One region of the Arthrobacter sp. KBS0702 genome, then DNA from elsewhere that is predicted to be linked to it. Evidence: riboswitches for the same ligand, from Rfam matches in the RefSeq annotation. Region 1 holds a riboswitch; each other region holds the start of a gene.
The links. Region 1 has a riboswitch for thiamine pyrophosphate ahead of thiO (glycine oxidase ThiO). Riboswitches for the same ligand answer to the same signal wherever they lie in the genome.
Positions count from the first base shown of each region.

Region 1 (7,226 bases):
CGGGTCACAGCCGTGGCGAGCAGCACGGCGTCGCAGCCCAGCTCCATCGCGAGCGCGGCATCGGAGGCTGTGCCGATGCCGGCGTCGAGGACCACCGGCACGGAAGCCCGGGAAACGATCAGTTCGATGTTGTGCGGGTTCAGGATGCCCAGTCCGGTGCCGATCGGGGCGCCCAGGGGCATGACGGCGGTCGCGCCTAGGTGTTCCAGCCGGAGGGCCAGTACGGGGTCATCGTTCGTGTAGGCGAAGACCTTGAAGCCGCGGGACACCAGCTGTTCGGTGGCCTCCACGAGTTCCACGGCGTCGGGCAGCAAGGTGTGCTCGTCGGCGATCACCTCGAGCTTCACCCAGTCCGTCTCAAGTGCTTCGCGGGCCAGTTCGGCCGTGAGGACGGCGTCCCGGGCGGTGAAGCAGCCGGCCGTGTTGGGCAGCACGCGGATATTCTGCTCCGCCAGCAGCTGGAACAGCGACCCGGTCTCCGCCGGCGAGTAGCGGCGCATGGCCACCGTGGTGAGTTCCGTGCCGGAGGCCACGAGCGCGGCACCGAGGCCGTGCAGGCTCGGCGCACCGCCGGTGCCCATAATGAGCCGCGAGCCCAGCTCCACCCCGTCCACCGTGAACGGGTCCATGCCGGTCTGCTGCAAAGGCTTCAGCGTTGTTTCTTCCATGGTGTTCATCCTCCCTGGACTGCCGTGACGAGTTCGACGTCGTCGCCCTCGGCGAGCGCCGTCGCGTGCCACTGGCTGCGCGGCACCACCTCGGCGTTGCGGGCGACGGCGACGCCGAGCTGCCGGCCGTCCGTGGCCTGCCCGTTGGCGGCCAGGCTCCGGCCGGTGACGACGCTGACCAGGGCGCTGACCGTGGCGCCGTCGGCGACGGCGTGCTGTTCCCCGTTGAGTTTGATGTTCATGCTGTTGTCCTGTCTTTCGGTGAAAAGTCCTGAGCCGCGGAATCCCGGGGGCCGGAAAAGCGGTCCGGGCGGAACCGGGCCCAGCGCGGGTCCGGCTGCCCGTCCAGCAGCGCCCGGCAGATCGCGGCGGCCGCCGGGGTCAGCAGGACACCGTGCCGGAAGAAGCCGGTGGCAATGATCAGTCCTTCGATGTCCTGCCCGCTTCCGGGGCGGGATGCGCGGCCCAGCAGCGGGGCGTTGTCCGGTGTTCCCGGCCGCGCCCGGGCGGTGGCCTCGAGCAGTTCCAGTTCGGCGACGGCGGGGAGCAGCTGCTGCGCGTCGCGCAGCAGCTGGTACACGCCACCGGCCGAGACGGCGCCAGGGTTCGAGGGTGCATCCTCGCGCTGGGTCGCCCCGATCACGACGGTGCCGTCCGCCCGCGGGACGATGTACACCGGAACCCCCCGGACCAGCCCCCGCACCGTGGAGCGCAAGAGCGGCCGGAGCCGTTCAGGCACCCGGAGCCGGAGGATGTCCCCGTAGACCGGCCGCAGCGGCAAGGCCAGTCCCTCGGGCAAACCCTGCAGGTCCGCCGCCCCGAGGCCGTTGGCCACAATGGTCTCCCCGGCCCGGAGCTCCCCGCCACCCTCGAGGACGACACCGGCGACGCGTCCGCCGTCCCAGAGCAGCCCGCCGGCGCGTCTGGCCACGGCCGTGAACCGGTCGTCCGCGGCCAGCAATGTACCGATCCTGGCCAGCAGCCGGCGCGGGTCAACCTGGTGGTCGGCGGGGATGCCGAAGGCGCAGGAGATGCCGGGGTTGAGCAAGGGCTCGCGGGTACGCGCCTCACGCACGGTCAACGGCTCCACGGCGAGCCCGCAGGCCTGCTGCACCTCCCGCAGGTCCGCGAGCGCCCGGCGGTCGGCCGCGTCCGCGCCGATTGCGAGGGTCGGCGTCGTGAGATACCCGGTGCCGCCCGCCTCCCCCGCGCCGCCGTCCAGGCCGGCGGCGAAGCCGGGCCACAGCCGTGCGGCTTCCAGCATGAGGGCCAGGAGCCCTTCTTCCTGGTAGTGCAGTTCGCTCACGGGCGCCAGCATGCCGGCGGCGGCCCAGCTGGCCCCGCTCCCGGGTGCGGGGTCGATCAGGGCCACCGAACGGCCCGAGCGGCGTGCCTCCCAGGCGATCCCGTGGCCGATCACCCCGCCGCCGATCACGGCGACGTCGTACCACTTCGCTGATGGGCCCGCCGGTGCGGCGGATGGTGAGACGGACAGGTCCATGGGCTTCCTTCCCTACGCCGGTACTAGCCGGATCAGGTCAAGCGGTCGGCTCTGACGCCCTCTCAGCCCTGCGGCCCGGTATCGGGCGGCGCGGGCTCCCGCGGTATTCGCCCAGTTTAGAGGAACTAGGCTTGGAACATGAGCCAAGATGTCCACACCACCGCCCGCCTGTACCTGTGCACCGATGCCCGGAAGGGCCGCGGCGACTTCGAGGATTTCGTCGACGCCGCCTTTGCCGGCGGGGTGGACATCATCCAGTTGCGGGACAAGTCGCTGGAGGCGGCCGAGGAGCTCGAACTGCTGGAGGTCCTGCACTCCGTGGCGCACCGGCACGGCCGGCTCTGGGCCGTGAACGACCGCGCCGACCTCGCCTCGCTGGCCGGGGCACCGGTCTTCCATATCGGCCAAAAAGACATTCCCTTCGCCGCGGCCCGGGAGTTCCTGGGCAAGGGCACCGTGATCGGGATGTCCACGCACACCCCGGAGCAGGTTGACGCCGCCATCGCCGCGGCCCCCGGCCGGAGCGGGCTGGACTACTTCTGTGTGGGGCCGGTCTGGGCCACCCCCACGAAGCCGGGCCGCGCCGCCGTCGGGCTGGACCTGGTGCGCTACGCCGCCGCGGCGATTGAACGGGCCGAGGCCGGGGACAGCGGCAGGGTCTCCGGGGTGGTGCCGTGGTTCGCGATCGGCGGCATCGACCTGTCCAACGTGGAGCAGGTGGTCGACGCCGGCGCCCACCGCATCGTGGTGGTCCGGGCGATTACCGAGGCCGACGATCCCGCCGGGGCAGCGCGGGCGCTGCTCGCCGCGCTCGACGCCGGGGCGGAAGCCAACGCCGGGGCCGCGTCCAACTAGCCCGCGAGCCCCAGCTGGGACATCCGGCGGGAGTGGGCGGCGGCGAGCTCGGCAGTCAGTTCGCGGACGAGCTCTCCGGCCCGTGCCTCGTCCACCCCGGCGAGGCCGCCGAGGAGCGCATGGTCCACGCTGACCCGCTGGGCCTGGGTGAGCGCCTCGCCCAGCAGCCGCCGCGCCCACAGGGCCAGCCGGGAAGCCAGCCGGGGATCATCGGCGAGCGCCGCCTTGAGCCGCTCGCCCAGCACTGCCGTCGCGCCCTCGGACGACTGGATCGTGCGGATCAGGCTTGCCGTGTCGGCGTCGACGTAGCCGGAAATGGACCGGTAGAAATCTGCCGAGACCGTGTCGATCACGTACGCCTTCATCAGCGATTCGTACCAGTCAGAAGGGCGGGTGCGCTCATGGAAATGGTCCACGGACGGCTGGAACGGCAGCATGGCTTCCTCCGCGTCGATGCCAAGCTCCGCCAGTTTCGCGCAGACCAGTTCGAAGTGCTGGAACTCGCTGACGGCAAGGCCGCCCAGCACCGCACGGTCGCGCAGCGTGGGCGAATACCGCGCGTCGGAGGAAAGCCGTTCGAAGGCCGAAAGTTCCCCGTAGGCCATCACGCCCAGCAGGTCCCGGAGAAAACGCGGGTCACGGACGGGGTCGGCCGGGGAAGTGCTCATGCTTCAAGACTAATAGCGGAAATCGGGCTAACCTGATTTTCGTGTCTCATCATCGCCTGACCCCGAGCGTGCGCCAGCAGCAGAACCAATTGGCCCAGGCGCTCAAAGCCCTGCGCACCACGCTGGAGCTGCCGGGTCCGTTCCCGGAAGACGTGCTCCGCGACGCCGAGGCGGCCGTGGCCAGCCATGAGCTGCCGCCACTGGACCTGACGCATGTGGAGTTCGTGACCATCGATCCTGCGTCCTCGACGGACCTGGACCAGGCGTTGTACATTGATCGCGCCGGCGAGGGGTACAAGGTCTTCTACGCGATCGCGGACGTCCCTTCCTTCGTCGCCCCCGGAAGTGCGCTCGACGCCGAAACGCGCCGCCGCGGCCAGACGTTCTACACCCCGGAGGGCCGCATTCCGCTGCACCCCGAGGTCATCAGCGAGGCGGCCGGCAGCCTGCTCGCGGGCCAGCTCTGCGCAGCCTTCGTCTGGGAGTTTGAGCTCGACGCCGCCGCCGAGGTGTCCTCCGTCATGGTGCGCCGGGCACAGGTCCGCAGCCGGGCCAAGCTCAGCTACCACGGCGTGCAGGCTGAACTCGACGGCGGTACCGCGGACCCCCTGCTGCAGTTGCTGAAGGAAGTCGGCAGCAAGCGGGTGGAACTGGAACGCCTGCGCGGCGGGGCCAGCCTGAACATGCCGGAGCAGGAAATCGAGCAGCTGCCCGACGGCGGCTACCGGATTGTCGCTGCCCCGCCACTGCCGGTGGAGGACTGGAACGCCCAGATCTCGCTGATGACCGGCATGGCCGCCGCGGAGCTGATGCTCCGGGGCAAGGTGGGCATCCTGCGCACCATGCCCGCACCGGACGAGCGTTCGCTGCGGCATTTCCGGCGCCAGACCGGCGCCCTCGGCAAACCCTGGGACGGGCAGGTCAGCTACGGGGAATACCTGCGCACCCTGGACCCCACTGACCCCCGCCAGCTGGCGATTGTCCACTCGGCCGGCATGCTCTTCCGCGGTGCCGGTTATACCCCTTTCGACGGCCAGGTCCCGGAGGACGCGATCCAGTCGGCCATCGGCGCGGCGTATGCCCACTCCACCGCCCCGCTGCGGCGCCTGATCGACCGCTTCGTCCTCGTCATCTGCGAGGCGCTGTCCAACGGCGCAGAGGTTCCCGGCTGGGCCCGCGAGGCGCTCCCCTCGCTGCCGGCCATCATGGCAGCCTCGGACCAGCTTGCCGCCAAGCTGGAACGGTTGTCGCTGGACACGGTGGAAGCCGCTCTGCTGATCAACCACATCGGGCAGGAGTTTGATGCCGTCGTGATTTCCGGCTCAAAGCCGGCCAAGAACGGCACGGCGGGGTCAGACGGCAACGGGAACGGCACCAGCAACGGCAAGGCAAACGCAACCGGGAAGGGGAACGGCAACGGGAACGGCCCGTCCGGGATCGTGCAGATCGCCGAGCCCGCGGTGACGGCCCGCTGCCCCGGTGAACTCGAATCCGGCACCCAGGTCCGGGTGCGCGTTGTGTCCTCGGACATCGCTAAGCGGGAAGTCCGGCTGGAGCTCGTCGGCTGATTCTTCGGCGACGGTTCGGTCCCGGCTCCGCGCCTGCGGGGCACACAGCCGCGCCGCACCGCGGGCCCCCGTCGAGGTTCGCAACGGCGAACGGCTAGACTGGAAGGGTAGTAATGGATGCCCGGTCGTTGATTTCCATGTTTTTCGAATTCAACAAGCCCGCCCCTACGCGATCTTGAGTAACACCCGCTGGTCCCAGTGCCAGCATTCAGATAGCCCGCGATCGGCTTCCACTGGACTTGCCTGCGCATCTGAGCGTGCTCCGGAACGGCCAAGCGCCGGCCCCGTTGAGCAAGCAGCGCAGCCCAAATGAATAAGGAAACTCCCCTGTGAGTGAATTGCACACGCACCAGCTTCTGACCGACGAATCCGGCACGGAATCGATTGAGCCGGAAGAGACCATCATCTCGGACGAAAAGCCGCACGAAATCGCGGAAAAGTCCTTCGCCGACTACAATGTCCGCGCCGACATTGTTGAATCCCTCGCCGACGCGGGCATCACGCACCCGTTCCCGATCCAGGCCATGACACTGCCCGTCGCCCTGGCCGGCCACGACATCATCGGCCAGGCCAAGACCGGCACCGGCAAGACCCTCGGCTTCGGGATCCCGGCCCTGCAGCGCGTCGTCGGCCGCGACGACGCCGGTTACGCCGCGCTTCCGGCTGCGGGAGCCCCGCAGGCCCTCGTGATCGTCCCGACCCGCGAGCTGGCCGTGCAGGTCGCCAGCGACCTGCAGAACGCCGCCCGCAAGCGCAACGCACGGATCACCACGATCTATGGCGGCCGCGCGTACGAGCCGCAGGTCGAGGCGCTGCAGCAGGGCGTCGAGATCGTCGTCGGCACCCCGGGCCGCCTGATCGACCTCTACAAGCAGAAGCACCTCGTGCTCAAGAACGTCAAGATGGTCATCCTCGACGAGGCTGACGAGATGCTGGACCTCGGCTTCCTGCCCGACGTCGAGACCCTCATCGCCGGCACCCCGGCCGTCCGCCAGACCCTGCTGTTCTCCGCCACCATGCCCGGCCCGGTCATCGCGATGGCGCGCCGCTACATGACCCAGCCCACCCACATCCGTGCGGCGGACCCCGAGGACGAGGGCCTGACCAAGCGCGACATCCGCCAGCTGATCTACCGTGCCCACAGCATGGACAAGATCGAGGTGGTGGCCCGCATCCTGCAGGCCCGCGGACGCGGCCGGACCATCATCTTCACCAAGACCAAGCGCACCGCGGCGAAGGTCGCCGAGGAACTCGTGGACCGCGGCTTCGCCGCCGCGGCGATCCACGGCGACCTCGGCCAGGGCGCCCGCGAGCAGGCACTGCGCGCCTTCCGCAACAACAAGGTGGATGTCCTCGTCGCCACCGACGTTGCGGCACGCGGCATCGACGTCGACGACGTCACGCACGTGATCAACTACCAGTGCGTCGAAGACGAGAAGATCTACCTGCACCGCGTCGGCCGCACCGGACGCGCCGGCAACAAGGGCACCGCCGTGACCTTCGTCGACTGGGACGACATGCCCCGCTGGGGCCTGATCAACAAGGCCCTGGGCCTGAGCGTGCCCGAGCCGGTTGAGACCTACTCCTCCTCGCCGCACCTGTACGAGGAGCTGGACATTCCCGAGGGCACCAAGGGCCGTCTCCCCCGCGACAAGCGGGTACTCGCCGGCGTCGACGCCGAAGTCCTCGAGGACCTCGGCGAAACCGGCAAGAAGAACACGCGCGGCAGCGGACAAACCAGCGGACGCGACGGCGGCCGTTCCGGCTCCCGTGACGGCGGACGCTCCGGCTCCCGCGAGGGCGGACGCGAACGCTCGACCCGTGACGGCGGACGCTCCGGCTCCCGCGAGGGCGGGCCCGACAGCGCACGCTCGGGCGAGCGCCGTCGTCGTTCCCCCGAGGCGGAAACCGCCACCGGCCCCGCCGAGGCAACGGCTCCGGCCGCCGCAACGGCCAGCGCCCCGAC
Region 1 is NZ_CP042172.1:2,573,216-2,580,441, forward strand. It holds gene FFF93_RS11780 (thiazole synthase) at 1-668, opposite strand, end outside; gene thiS (sulfur carrier protein ThiS) at 674-910, opposite strand; gene thiO (glycine oxidase ThiO) at 907-2,169, opposite strand; TPP riboswitch at 2,161-2,281, opposite strand; gene thiE (thiamine phosphate synthase) at 2,308-3,024, shown strand; gene FFF93_RS11800 (ferritin-like fold-containing protein) at 3,021-3,692, opposite strand; gene FFF93_RS11805 (RNB domain-containing ribonuclease) at 3,734-5,260, shown strand; gene FFF93_RS11810 (DEAD/DEAH box helicase) at 5,590-7,226, shown strand, end outside.

Region 2 (7,226 bases), 370 kb from region 1:
TGGAAACGGACTTCGCGGCTGACGCCGGCATTGTCTTGCGGGCCCTGGCCGACGACGGCCGCGGCGAGGCCGGCGGGCACGTGGTGGCCCACTCGCAGGGCGCCATCGCGGCCATGATGGCCGCCGTCGAACGTCCCGACCTCGTGAAGTCGCTCTCCCTGGTGGAACCCGCCTGCTTCTCACTGACCGCCGAATTGCCGGCGACGGCGGCGCACCGGGCCCTCATGCAGCCGCTCTTCGACGTCCGGCACCAACTTGGCGATGAGGACTTCCACCGCGAGTTCGTGCGCCGGGTCTTTGCCGCCCACGCCCCGGTCCGCGGAACCGTTGGCGCACCCGCGGCCGACGACCGGCGGGAACAGCGCCGGCTCCGTTTGCAGGCCCCGCCGTGGGACGCCCCGCTGCAGATTGTCCCGGGCGTCCCCACCCTGGTCCTCACCGGCGGCTGGGAACCGCTGTACGAGGAAATCGCCGGTTACCTGAGGGAGACCGGGGCCCTGCACCGCACCGCCCCGGGAGGGCACCGGCCGCAGGATTCGAAGGAAGGCGACCGTGTCATCAGATCCTTCATCGCCGACGTCAACCGCAGCCGACACGCCCAGGCTTCTTAGGAATTTTGCCGGTCGGGCGCCCACCCGACGGGATGGGCGCCCGGCCTCGGCCTAGGGCTGTGCCTGGGCCTGTGCGCCCACGGTGGGTTCGGGCAGGTAGACCTTGCCGCCGGCTGCCAGGAATTCGTCACTCTTCTCCCGCATTCCGGCCGCCATCTGGGCCAACGCTGCCTGCGAATCCGCCGAACCGTATTCGTCCCGGATATCCTGGCTGATCCGCATGGAGCAGAACTTCGGCCCGCACATCGAGCAGAAATGGGCTGTCTTGGCGGGCTCCGCCGGCAGGGTCTCGTCGTGGAATGCCTCGGCGGTCACCGGGTCCAGGGAAAGCGCGAACTGGTCCCGCCAACGGAATTCAAACCGGGCCTTGGACAGGGCATCGTCACGTTCGTGCGCCCCGGGGTGACCCTTGGCGAGGTCGGCGGCATGCGCGGCGATCTTGTAGGTGATCACGCCGGTCTTCACGTCGTCCTTGTTCGGCAGCCCCAGATGCTCCTTCGGCGTGACGTAGCAGAGCATGGCGGTCCCGTAACGGGCGATCTCGGTGGCGCCAATGGCCGAGGTGATGTGGTCATAGCCCGGTGCGATGTCCGTGACCAGCGGCCCCAAGGTGTAGAAGGGCGCGCCCTTGCAGAGTTCCTGCTGGCGCTCCACGTTTTCCCGGACGAGGTGGAACGGCACATGACCCGGGCCTTCCACCATGACCTGGACATCGAAGTCCCAGGCCCGCTGCGTGAGCTCCGCCAAGGTGTCCAGTTCGGCAAACTGCGCGGCGTCGTTGGCGTCCGCCGTCGACCCCGGCCGCAGACCGTCGCCGAGAGAGAAGGCGACGTCGTAGCGGGCGAAAATTTCGCACAGCTCGTCGAAATGCGTGTAGAGAAAGTTCTCCTGATGGTGCGCAAGGCACCACCCGGCCATGATGGAACCGCCCCGGGACACGATGCCGGTGACCCGGTTGGCGGTCAGCGGGACGTACCGCAGCAGCACCCCGGCGTGGATAGTCATGTAGTCGACGCCCTGCTCACACTGTTCGATCACCGTGTCACGGAAGATCTCCCAGGTCAGGGCGTTTGCTTCGCCGTTGACCTTTTCCAGTGCCTGGTAAATCGGGACCGTGCCGATGGGTACGGGGGAATTGCGGATGATCCATTCGCGGGTCGTGTGGATGTCGTCCCCGGTCGAAAGGTCCATCACCGTGTCCGCACCCCACTGCGTCGCCCATTGGAGCTTGTCGACTTCTTCAGCGATGGAGCTGGTCACCGCGGAGTTGCCGATGTTCGCATTGATCTTGACCAGGAACGCCTTCCCGATGATCATCGGCTCGGACTCCGGGTGGTTGATGCTGCTCGGGATGATGGCCCGGCCCGCGGCCACTTCGCGGCGGACAAGCTCGGCGTCGCAGTTCTCTCGCAGCGCGACGAAGCGCATCTCGGGTGTCACGATGCCCTGTCTGGCGTAATGCATCTGGGTCACCGTCCGTCCTTCAACGGCCCGGCGCGGCTCCGGAGGTGCGCCCTGCCATTCCGCCGAGGCGGCACCCCGTCGAACCGCGGACTTCCCGTCGTCGAGCAGGGTCCGTTCCCGGCCGCTGTACGGTTCCGTGTCCCCGCGCCCGTTGATCCAGTCCCGGCGGAAGGGGGCCAGGCCCACCACCGGGTCGCTTCCCGGGCCGGCGGTGCGGTACACCCGGAACGGAGGATTCGCGACGCCGCCCGGGGAAGGCTCCAGGGCAATTTCGGTTATGGGGACGCGGATCCCGCTGTCTTCGACGTAGGCCAGGGCATGCGACTTCAGGGACTGCGTCACGGCCATTGCTGCGGCGTTCTGGCCGTTCTGGGCAGGGCTGTGCTGGGGATTTGATGTGCTCAAAGAAATACTCACTTCCTTCGCCGGCATTACCCGGACAGGTTCAACGGTCGCAGGCTGCGTCAGCCCGATCTCAGCCCCTGCAAGGGCACCCGTGTGGTCGTAGACGAAGCTACCACAGCCCGCCGGGACGCCGTCGAGGGATGCAGCAAGCCCCCGTGCTAGCGTGGCAGCGTGATTCAGAGCAGGGCCGTGCCCCGCATCAAGGCGGCGACGCCGGACGACCTCCGGAGCCTGCCGGCGCTCGAGGCGGCGGCCGATCGGCTGCTCCAGACGGCGCTCGGGTGCCAGCCGCTTCCCGCCGCCGAATCGCCGACGCCGGTTGGACTGGTTCTCTACCTCGTTGCCGGAACCCCTCCCGTGGGGTTCGCCCGTATCGATGAAGTCGACGGCCAGGCCCATCTGGAGCAGCTCTCGGTTCATCCGGATTTCGCTGGGCGGGGGCTAGGGCGATCCCTGATGGAGGCAGCCCTCGACGCGGCCCGCTGCCGGGGCTATGAATCCATGACTCTGTGCACGTTTGCCGACGTTCCGTTCAATGCGCCGTTTTACGCGAGCTGCGGTTTCCACGTGGTCCCCGAACCTTCAGGGGACCTGGCGGCCCTGCGTGCCCACGAGGCGCAATTGGGGCTGGATGCCCTGGGTCGGCGGACTGCCATGCGGATTAGGCTATAAGCCGTGAGCGGCATCATCGAGTTCAGCGGCCCAGTACTCACCGCGGCGGACCAGGAGCGGCACGGGCTGTGGGCCGTGGACGGCAGGCTTACCTTCGAGCCTCCCGCGGCTGCGCCGCACCGTGTGCTGAAGGGGTGGGTCATCCCCGGCCTCGTCGACGCCCACTGCCACATCGGGCTGGGCCCCGGCGGCGATGTCACGGAGGACGTTGCGGAGCAGCAGGCGCTGACCGACCGGGACGCGGGTACCCTGCTGGTCCGCGACGCCGGCGCCGTGCACGACACCCGTTGGCTGCAGCAGCGCAGGGAACTGCCGCGCCTCGTCCGCTCAGGCCGGCACATCGCGAGGACGCGCCGCTACCTGCGCGGCTTCGCCGTCGAAGTAGAACCCGAGGGCCTCGTGGAGGCTGTCCGCAAGCAGGCCCGGGCCGGGGACGGCTGGGTCAAGCTGGTGGGGGACTGGATCGACCGCGACGCCGGCGACCTCGCTGCGAGCTTCCCTGCCCGGGTCGTCAAGGACGCGGTCCGGGCCGCCCACGACGAAGGCGCCCGGGTTACGGCGCATTGCTTCGCGGAGGACACCCTGGACGACATGCTCGACGCCGGCATCGACTGCATCGAACACGGGACCGGGCTGCTTCCCCGGCACCTGCCCCGCTTCGTCGAGCAGGGCGTCCCGATTGTTCCCACGCTGATCAATATCGCCACCTTCCCGGACATCGCCGCCCAGGCCGAGGCAAAGTTCCCCCGCTACGCGGCCCACATGCTCGGGCTCTGGGAACGCCGCGCCGAGCGGATCCTCGAAGCGTACGAGGCCGGCGTGGCCATCTATGCGGGAACAGACGCCGGCAGCGTCATCAAGCACGGACGCATCGCGGATGAGGTGGAGGCGCTGCATGCCGCCGGACTCCCCGCCGGTGCCGCCCTCGACGCCGCAACCTGGGCCGCGCGGGACTGGCTCGGGGCCGACGCCATCGCGGAGGGTGCCAGTGCTGACGTGCTGCTTTGCCCCGAGGATCCCCGCAGGAACCTCGCCACCCTGCAAACGCCCATGGGCATCGTGCTGCGCGGCGAACTGATCCGCCACGCGGGTATCCCGCTTTAGGAATAAATTGAAGCTTCAAGTAATTTAAGTCTATGTAAAGGTCTCCGAAAGTCGGCGGCCACAGAACCACCGGAGCGTTTCGATGACCGCAGAAGCCAGCACCCAGGATCTCCTTCCTGCCGAACTCACCATGGGCACCGTGATGCTCAAGGTCGGCGACATGAAGCTCATGACGGACTACTACCAGCGCGCTCTCGGCCTCGACGTCGTTGCCGAGCAGGACGGGGGACTCTACCTCGGGCGCAAGGCAAAGCCTCTGGTCCACCTCGCCCCGGCCCCCGGGCTAAACCTGCCCTCCCGCGGGGAGGCCGGCCTCTTCCACACCGCCCTGCTGTTCGAGGACCAGCCCGCCCTGGCCGCCACCGTCGCCTCTGCCGCGCAGTACGAGCCGCAGTACTTCACCGGCAGCGCCGACCACCTTGTCAGCGAGGCCTTCTACTTCAACGACCCCGAGGGCAACGGCATCGAGCTCTACTGGGACCGGCCCCGCGAGGCCTGGGCCTGGGAGGGCAGGAACGTTGTCATGGATAGCCTTGCCCTGCCGCCGCAGCGCTACCTGCAGCAGCACCTCACCGAAGCGTCGCTTGCCGGGCAGCGGGAGGCGGACGCCGGCGTCGGGCACGTCCACCTGCAGGTCGGCGACGTGCAGTCCGCCCATGACTTCTACGTCGGCACGCTCGGCTTCGAGAAGACCGCAGGCTGGCATGGCCAGGCACTCTTCGTCTCCGCCGGCGGCTACCACCACCACATGGCCATGAACGTCTGGAACAGCCGCGGCGCCGGACCGCGCCGCGACACGCTGGGGCTCGGCGAGGTGCTGATCGAAGTGCCCTCCGGCGACGACGTCGCAGCCCTGGCAGACCGGCTCAAGACGGCCGGCGTCCAGTCCCACCACACCGGGGCCGAACTGCGCTTCGAGGATCCGTGGCGCAACCGGATCCGCGTCGCCGTCCGCTAGCCGGTCCGGACATGCTCGTTGCTGACTGCCTGCAACGAGCATGCCCATCGCTCGGCTCCACCAATGGGCATGTCCCTCCGTTCGGCGCTCCGCAGGATGAGCATGTCCATCCCCGGGTGCGGCCGATGAGTATGCCCATCCGGTGGGGCCGCTGCCGGGCATGCTCGTAATGTGCCGGCTTGGTCCGATGGGCATGTCCGGCGGGCGAACCCAGCAATGGACATAACCTGGTTATGTCCATTGCTCCACGTCAGCGAAGGGCATGCCCGTCCGTGGGCTCATGCGTGGAAGTACATGTCCATCCCTGGGTGCCAGCGATGGGCATGTCCATCCCTGGGTGCCAGCGATGGGCATGTCCGTCCGTGGGCTAGGGCCGGGAAGGGCATGTCCCGTTCCGGGTGGCCAGGCTCAAGCGGCTAGGCTGAAAGCGACGCCCAAACCGCGGCCCAGCGCCGCCGACCCTCATGAGGAGCACTTCCTTGGGATTTACTGAAATCTTCGTCGCCACCCATGACGCCGCCCTCAAGCGCGCGGCAGCCCTCGACGGCGGCGCCGCTGCCGCCCCCGGCGCCGTCCGCATTCCGGAGATCAGCGACTTCGAAGTGGAGCGGCTGGGCGACCTTGCCGGCGCCGCCGTGCACGCCAAGGGGGCCGACTATGAACTGGCCATGGTGGACGTGGCCAGCGACTCGCTCCTGGGCGCGCCGGCCGCCATGGTCCGGGCGCTGGCCGAGCTGCTCAGCTACGAGACGGAAGGCGAGGGCGACGTCCTGGCCGACGTCGCCGAGAGCTGGGCCGCCGAGGAGGATATGCCCTTCGGAGCCGAACAGGCTGCCATCTACGTCCGGCAGCTTGCCGAGCTTGCCGCCGGCATCGACCCCGCCACGAAGGCCGGACTCTACGTCTGGACGTCCTGACACCGGGGCCAACGGCGCCCAAACACACCGGCAGCGGGTGTCAAGTCGAAATCCGCGCGGTGATCTGGCACAATGAACAGGTACTCGATCTGCGTGGCCCCTCTCTCCGCGTCCGGATCCTGTCCTTTAGAACCCCCTAGTACGGCCCGCCCCACGGGTGCAGAACGCCGGGCTCGACCCCGTTTCAGAAACAGGAGTGACCACAAAAGTGGCCGTAAAGATTCGCCTTAAGCGCTTCGGTAAGATGCGCGCACCGTACTACCGCATCGTCGTCATGGACGCACGCTCCAAGCGTGATGGCCGTGCCATCGAAGAGATCGGCAAGTACCACCCGACCGAAGAGCCCTCGTACATCGAGGTCGACACGGACCGTGCCCAGTACTGGCTCGGCGTCGGCGCTCAGCCGTCCGAGCAGGTTGCCGCGATCCTCAAGATCACCGGTGACTGGCAGAAGTTCAAGGGTCTCCCGGGCCAGGAGGGCACCTTGAAGACCAAGGCTCCCAAGGAAGCCTTCGTCACCCCGGAAAAGGGTTCCGTGATCATCCCGGAAGCCATCACCAAGAAGGCCAAGAAGGACGACGCAGCCGAGGCCCCCGCCGACGCCGAAGCAGAGACCACCGAGGCTGAGTAAATTGCTGGCAGAAGCGCTCGAACACCTGGTCCGCGGGATTGTTGACAGTCCCGAGGACGTCAAGGTCAGTGCGAAGAACAACCGCCGCGGGGACACCCTCGAGGTGCGCGTTCATCAGGACGACCTCGGACGGGTGATCGGACGCCAGGGCCGCACCGCACGCGCACTGCGCAGCGTGGTGGCGGCGCTGGCCGACGGCGAACCGGTCAGGGTCGACGTCGTCGACACCGACCGCCGCCGGTAGCGCGACCAGCATTACTTGATCTTTAGTCCGGCCCCTCCACCAGCTTATGGTGGAGGGGCCGGACTGTTTTGCGCAGTAAACGCACCAACAAACCCAAGACTTCAAGAGAACCCGAACAGAGGAACAGATGCAGCTTCAGGTGGCACGAATCGGCAAGCCCCACGGCATCCGCGGCGAGGTGACCGTCCAGGTGCTCACGGATGCGCCCGGTGACCGCTTT
Region 2 is NZ_CP042172.1:2,203,413-2,210,638, reverse strand. It holds gene FFF93_RS10175 (alpha/beta fold hydrolase) at 1-611, shown strand, start outside; gene thiC (phosphomethylpyrimidine synthase ThiC) at 663-2,480, opposite strand; TPP riboswitch at 2,476-2,583, opposite strand; gene FFF93_RS10165 (GNAT family N-acetyltransferase) at 2,652-3,152, shown strand; gene FFF93_RS10160 (amidohydrolase family protein) at 3,156-4,256, shown strand; gene FFF93_RS10155 (VOC family protein) at 4,339-5,214, shown strand; gene FFF93_RS10150 (hypothetical protein) at 5,694-6,131, shown strand; gene rpsP (30S ribosomal protein S16) at 6,340-6,762, shown strand; gene FFF93_RS10140 (RNA-binding protein) at 6,764-7,006, shown strand; gene rimM (ribosome maturation factor RimM) at 7,134-7,226, shown strand, end outside.
Region 2: another riboswitch for thiamine pyrophosphate. It lies ahead of thiC (phosphomethylpyrimidine synthase ThiC); the one in region 1 lies ahead of thiO (glycine oxidase ThiO).

Region 3 (7,226 bases), 810 kb from region 1:
CGGCGCCCTGATCGCCGTGGTGGTGGCGCGGCTCTTTTACCTGCCGCCGGTGGAGCTGGGCGGTCGATTCAACGTGCTGCGCGCCGTACCGTTCGCCGTGGTTTTCCTGGGCAAAGTCGTGGCGGCCAGTTTCCAGGTCCTGTTCCTGGCCCTGGTCAAGGGGCCGCGGGTGATCAGCGCCGTCGTCGCCGTCCCGCTCCGGAGCCACTCCGACCTGCTGGTGACCGCCACCGGGCACGTCATCTCGCTGATCCCGGGGTCGCTGGTGGTGGAGGTGGACAGGTCCACGTCCACGCTCTACATCCACGGCATTAACGTCCGCGACGCCGAGGACGCCGCCAAGCTCCGCAAGGAGGTCCGCGACACCGAGGCCGGACTGATCCGGATCATGGGCACCCCGGCCGAATTGACCGCCCTGAAACAGGAGGTGGGCGCATGATGCCCCTGGTCCTGGCCGTCACCGCCGTCGTGCTGTCGCTCGCCGCGGGCGGCGCGATCATCCGCATCGCGCGCGGGCCCTCGCTGCTGGACCGTGTGCTCGCAGCCGACGTGCTGCTCGCCATCTTGGGCGCGGCGCTGTGCATTGACATGGCAGTCAACCGGCACCTGAACAACCTGATGCTCCTGGTGTCCATCTCCATCATCGGCTTTGTGGGCTCGGTGACGGTGGCCCGTTTTGTGGCAGACCGGAGGAAGCAGCCCAATGAATCCTGAGACGTTCTCCGCCGACGCCGTGATCGATACCGTCTCGGCTGTGTTCATGGTGCTGGGGGCGCTGATGTCCCTCGGCGCGGCCATAGGCCTGCTGCGCTTCCCCGACCTGATGAGCCGGATGCACGCCGCGACCAAACCTCAGGTCCTGGGGTTGTTCCTGCTGCTCTGCGCCGTGGGGCTGCAACTGCGCACCTGGTGGGTGTGGCCGGTGCTGGTGGTGGCGTGGATTTTCCAACTGCTCACCGTGCCGGTCTCGGCCCACATGGTGGGCCGGGCCGGCTACCGCACCAAACACCTCCACCCCGAACTGCTCAGCGCAGACGAGCTGGAGGCCGTGGTGCAGCAGGCGGCCGGCAAAAGCGGATTTACCGACGACGACGTCGAGTGACGGATTGCCCTGGGCGGTTTGCCCCGTGCGAGGCGGCTTAGACGATGTCCTGGGTTTTGGCGAAGCGGGTGATCGCGCGCTGCGTGCCGCGGTTGGCGAGGACCTGGATGATGGCGCTGACCGAGGCCGAAATCAGGGCGAAGGTCAGGGCCTGGCGCAGCGTGGTGGGGACGTCGTCGTCGTGGCCCTTGGGCGGCTTATTGCCGGTGGTCTTTTCCCAGACGGTGTCGACCACCTTGGTGCCGACGAAACCGGCGACGAGGCTGATGCCGGTGCCAAGCAGTTTGATGAAGATGTTCATACGTCGTACTCCTTGCGGGAGGGAACAGGGCTTCCCCTAGCCTAGCGTCCCTGCCGTGGTGTCCGAACGGTTGAGGATTTCGGTCAGGGCCTCGACCACCAGCTGGTGGTCGGCCTTCTGCGGCAGCCCCGAAACCGTGACCGTGCCGACAGCCCCCGTCCCGCGCAGGTAGATCGGAAAGGAGCCGCCGTGGGCGGCAAATTCCTGCTGGTCGAACCAGGCGTTGTCCTCGATCCTCCGCCCGGCGGCCCTGGCCCGGAGGCCCACCAGCAGCGACGGGACTTCGTACCGGGAGGCCGTGCGCTGCTTCGCCCTGATCCAGCGCTCGTTGTCCGGCGTGGCGCCTTCGAGCGCCGCGTGGAAAAGTACCTGCTCACCCTTGGTGATGTCGATGGCGATGGGGTGGTTGCGTCGCCGGCCGAGTTCCACCAGCAGGAACCCGAGCTCCAGGGCGTCGTCCTTGCTGAAGGAGCGGAACTGCAGTTCGTCGATTTCCGTCAGGATCCGGCCGATGAGCGCGGCCAGGGACCCGGGCGGCTGCGGTTCCGCGGAGTCCGGGTCGTAGTCGGGGGAAGGAACGGGGGCCTCGCTCATGGGATTCAGCTTCCGTTAGGTGGGTGCCGCTGCGCAACCCCAGCTGCGAGTCACTTGGGCTCCGGCGGGTGTAAACTGGCCCAGCCCACAAGGGTGATTTTAATACGACAGGGGAGCGCCGCCGTCGGCATCACTGGAGCAATCCGGTGAACCGTAAGTGGGCGCTGAGAGTGCGGACAGCCGCAGACCCTCGAACCTGATCCGGTTAGTACCGGCGCAAGGGAGTCGAGTTCTCGGGGTGCCCGGCATCCGTGGCGAAAGCCGCGTGCAGCCGGAACGCCCTCCCCTCCTGTACCTCAGGAGGACGATATGACTGATATTTCTGCAAAGCAAACACTGGCCGCCGGCAAATACAGCTGGCGCGTGGTCGACATTGTGCTGGCCGCGTTGATCGCTGTTGCCGGCGGCGTGATTTTCTGGGCCTGGGACCAGGGCGCCAACCTCGTGACGGCCCCGCTGACCGCGGTCTACCCGCCGCTGACCGGGCTCTACGCCGGAGGCTGGATGCTCCCGGCAATCCTGGGCATGCTCGTCGTCCGCAAACCGGGCGCTGCGCTGTTCTGCGAAGCGGTGGCCGCCACCGGCGAGCTGATCATGGGCTCGCAGTACGGCACCACAGTGTTGATCTCCGGAATCCTGCAGGGTCTCGGCGCCGAACTCATCTTCGCCGCCTTCCTCTACAAGAAGTTCAACCTGCCGGTGTCCCTGCTGGCCGGCGCCGGCGCGGGCCTGTTCTGCGGCCTGAACGACTCCTTCCTGCCCTGGGGCTGGAACATCGCCTACGAACCCGGTGACAAGCTCGCCTACATCGTCTTCTGCGCCATCTCCGGAGCCGTGATTGCCGGCGGACTGTCCTGGCTGGCCACCCGCGGGCTCGCCAAGACCGGCGTGCTGGCCTCGTTCGCGTCCCGCAAGGCGGCATCGGAACCCGTCTTCTCCTGATGCCCGCAGACTACGCCGTCCACCCGGCCGCGGTCACCGCCCGCGGCTGGGGCTGGCGGCACGCCGGCCGGCGCCGACCCGCCGTCAGCGGACTGGACCTGGACATCAGCCCGGGCGAGCGTGTCCTGCTGCTGGGCCCCTCCGGGGCCGGCAAGTCCACGCTGCTGCACGCTCTGGCCGGGGTGCTGGGGGACAGCACCGCCGACACCTCCGCCGCCGGCCCTTCCGGGGCTGGCTCCCCCGACGCCGAGGACTCCGACGAGACCGGCAGCCTGCTGATCGACGGGGCCCCGCCGAGGGCACGGCGCGGCCGGGCGGGGCTCATGCAGCAGGACCCGGAAACCCAGGTGGTGCTCTCGCGCCTGGGCGACGACGTCGCCTTCGGGGCCGAGAACCTCGCCGTTCCGCCGGCGGAGATTTGGCGGCGGGTGGCGGAAGCGCTTGACGACGTCGGGCTGGGGCGGCTGCCGCTGGACCATCCGACGTCGGCGCTCTCCGGCGGGCAGAAGCAGCGGCTGGCGCTCGCCGGCATCCTTGCGATGCGGCCGGGCCTGCTGCTGCTGGACGAACCCACCGCAAACCTCGACCCGGCCGGCGTCCTGGAGGTCCGCGACGCCGTGGGGCGCTGCCTGGACAAGACCGGGGCCACGCTGGTGGTGGTGGAGCACCGCGTCGCCGTCTGGAAAGACCTCGTGGACCGGATCGTCGTGCTGCAGCCGGGGTCCGCCGGGGACTCCGCCGTGCTCCTGGACGGCCCGCCGGACCAGGTCCTGGAGCAGGCGCGGGACATGCTCATCGCCGCCGGCGTCTGGGTGCCCGGCCATGTGCCGGCCGCGCGGGCGCGCACCGCGGACACCGGCGCGGGCGGAGTTGCCGCGGCGGGTCAAGGGCCCGCCCAGCTGCTGCTGGCCGCCGAGGGGCTGGCCGTCTCCCGCCAACGCCCGCGCCGCACCGGCCTGCTGGCGGGCTTCCGGACTGTCCCGCCGGTACCGGTGCAGTCCGGGATTACGGCCCAGGTCAGGGCCGGGCAGGCGCTGACCATCACCGGCCCCAACGGCTGCGGAAAGTCAACCTTCGCCCTGACCCTGGCCGGGCTGCTGGCGCCGGTTGCGGGGGCCGTGTCCGCCACCACCGAGCTGAGCGCCGGCGCCGGCATCGATCCGTACAAGTGGAAGGCCCAGCAGTTGATCGCCAGGATCGGCACGGTGTTCCAGGAACCCGAGCACCAGTTCGTCACCGGTCGGGTGCTGGACGAACTGATGTTCGGCCCCCGCCATCTGGGCCGGGGCGAAGAGCGGGTGGACGAACTGCTGGAGCGCCTGCGGCTGCGCGACCTCGTGGACGCCAATCCCTACACACTCTCCGGCGGCGAAAAACGGCGGCTCTCGGTGGCCACCGTGCTCGCCGCCCACCCGCAGGTGCTGGTGTTGGACGAACCCACCTTCGGCCAGGACGCCAACACCTGGGCTGAGCTGGCTTCCTTCCTCTCCGAGCTGCTCGACGCCGGCACCGCCGTCGTCTCGGTGACCCATGACGCGGAATTCAGCCAGGTCCTCGGCGGCACCGAGCTCACCCTCGGCGCCCCGCAACCCGGGCTGCCCGGTCTGCCCGGCCGGACGACGCCGGGGGTGGCGGCGCCGTGAGGGACACCCTGACACTGCGTGGCAACAAAGCCCTGCTGACCCGCGCCAACCCGCTGGCCAAGTTCTCCGGCGTCCTGTTCATCACCGTGGCGCTGGCGCTGTCCATCGACTGGGTCTCCGCGTCGGTGGCGCTCGCGTTCGAACTCCTGCTGCTCCCGCTCGCCGGCCTGACCCTGGCCCTGCTCTGGCAGCGCGGCTGGCCGCTGATCCTTGCGGCGGCAGTGGGCGGCTGGAGCACCGCGATCCTGGCCGCGGACCACGGAAGGACACTGCTCGACGTCGGCGTCTGGTCCATCAGCGAAGGCTCGCTGCAGCTCGGGCTCGGGTTCCTGTTGCGCGGCCTCGCGATCGCCCTGCCCGCAGTCCTGCTGATGAGTTGCACGGACCCGACGGACCTGGCCGACGCCCTGGCGCAGCAGGCCAAACTGCCGCACCGCTTCGTCCTGGGCACCCTCGCCGCAATGCGGCTGGTGGGCGTTATGGCCGAAGAGTGGCAGACCATCGGCATGGCCCGCCGGGCCCGGGGAGTGGGCTCGCACGGAAATCCGGTGCAGCGGCTGAGGGCCACGCTGGGGCAAAGCTTCGGGCTGCTGGTCCAGGCGGTCCGCCGCGCTTCCCGGCTCGCGGTGACCATGGAAGCGCGCGGCTTCGGCGGCGCGGAGCGGACCTGGGCTCGGGAGGCGACGTTTAGCTGGCTGGACGCGTGGGTGGTACTGGGCGGCGTGCTGATCGCGGGGGCCGCCGTGGCCGCCGCCGTAGGGGCCGGTACGTGGAACATGGTGTTCCTCGGCCAGCAATAGCCGGTGCCCCCGGGGCCGGCATGGAAGAAGCGATATCGCACGAGGTGAATCACGAGGTGAGTATCGTGTGAGATTCACTGCTATTCGGGCAGCGTGGAGGGCGTCAATAACTCATCCATGATATTTGTTGGATATGACTCAACAGACTGCCGAATACGTTGGCGCCGTGCTCCGGGACGCCCGCGGCGAGAAGGGCTGGACCCAGGGACAGCTGGCCGCCGAGCTGGGAACCAGCCAGAGCGCCATCGCCCGGATGGAGCAGGGCAAGCAGAACCTGAGCCTGAAAATGATCCAGCGGCTCGAATCGATTTTCGGCCGCACCATCGTCAAGGTGGGCCGGCCCCAGATGACCCACCTCCGGGTCGAGGGCGGCCGCACGCTCTCCGGCGCAGTCGACGTCAACAGCAGCAAGAACGCCGGCGTCGCCTTGCTCTGCGCCAGCCTCATCAACCGCGGCACCACGGTGTTGCGCCGGCTGGCCCGGATCGAGGAGGTCAACCGGATCGTCGAGGTGCTGACCAGCATCGGCGTCGAATGCACCTGGCTCAACGCCAACGATCTGCAGATCCGCCGCCCGGCCGTGCTGGACCTGGCCTCGATGGACGTGGAGGCCGCCCGGCGCACCCGCAGCGTCATTATGCTCCTGGGCCCGCTGCTCGATGAGTCCACCGAATACCGGCTGCCCTACGCAGGCGGCTGCGACCTCGGCACCCGCACCGTGGAGCCGCACATGCAGGCCCTGCGGCAGTTCGGGCTCAGCGTCGAGGCGAAGTCCGGCTTTTACAGCGTGCAGGCACCGACCTCGGACGGCCACGACCGGTCTTTCGTGCTGAGTGAACGCGGCGACACGGTGACCGAGAACGCCATCATGGCCGCCGCGCACCGCAGCGGCAGCACCATCATCCGCAACGCCAGCCCGAACTACATGGTCCAGGACCTCTGCTTCTACCTGCAGATGCTGGGCGTGCAGATCGACGGCGTCGGCACCACGACGCTCAAGATCGTCGGCCGCCCGTCGATCAACGTCGACATCGAGTACTTCCCGTCCGAGGACCCGATCGAGGCGATGAGCCTGATCACCGCCGGCATCGTGACGAATTCCGAGGTCACGATCCGCCGGGTCCCGATCGAGTTCATGGAGATCGAGCTGGCGACGCTTGAGCAGATGGGCCAGCGGCTGGAGGTGTCGGCGGAATACGTCGCCCGCAACGGCCGCACCCGGCTGGTGGACGTCACCACCCAGCCCTCGGAGCTGACCGCGCCGGAGGACAAGATCCACCCGATGCCCTTCCCCGGCCTGAACATCGACAACCTACCGTTCTTCGCCGTCATCGCCGCCAACGCGCAGGGTCAGACGATGATCCACGACTGGGTGTACGAGAACCGGGCCATCTACCTGACCGAGCTGAATAAGCTGGGCGCCCAGGTCCAGCTCCTGGATCCGCACCGGATCTACGTCAACGGGCCCACCAAGTGGCGGGCCGCGGAGGTCGGCTGCCCGCCCGCCCTGCGCCCTGCCGCCTGCCTGCTGCTGGCCATGCTCGCCGCGCGGGGTGTGTCCGAGCTGCGCAACATCTACGTGATCGAGCGCGGCTATGAGGACCTGGCTGAACGGCTCAACACCATCGGCGCCAAGATCGAGTATTTCCAGGACTGAATCGGCCGGTCCCCGCCGCTAAATGACCCGCACTGGGGGTAGCGCGACGGGGCGGGTGCGGACGGACAATAGTTGCATGCGGACCTTTGGCGTCGAGGAGGAACTGCTGATCGTGGACCCCGTCACCGGGGTCCCGCTGGCGCTGGCCGATGCGCTGCTGGGCGGCCTCAAGCCGGTGGCCGCCGCC
Region 3 is NZ_CP042172.1:3,386,343-3,393,568, reverse strand. It holds gene FFF93_RS15695 (Na+/H+ antiporter subunit E) at 1-439, shown strand, start outside; gene FFF93_RS15690 (monovalent cation/H+ antiporter complex subunit F) at 436-714, shown strand; gene mnhG (monovalent cation/H(+) antiporter subunit G) at 704-1,102, shown strand; gene FFF93_RS15680 (DUF4235 domain-containing protein) at 1,140-1,403, opposite strand; gene FFF93_RS15675 (heme-degrading domain-containing protein) at 1,440-1,997, opposite strand; TPP riboswitch at 2,097-2,238, shown strand; gene FFF93_RS15670 (ECF transporter S component) at 2,307-2,939, shown strand; gene FFF93_RS15665 (ABC transporter ATP-binding protein) at 2,939-4,582, shown strand; gene FFF93_RS15660 (energy-coupling factor transporter transmembrane protein EcfT) at 4,579-5,382, shown strand; gene FFF93_RS15655 (UDP-N-acetylglucosamine 1-carboxyvinyltransferase) at 5,516-7,039, shown strand; gene FFF93_RS15650 (glutamate--cysteine ligase) at 7,116-7,226, shown strand, end outside.
Region 3: another riboswitch for thiamine pyrophosphate. It lies ahead of FFF93_RS15670 (ECF transporter S component); the one in region 1 lies ahead of thiO (glycine oxidase ThiO).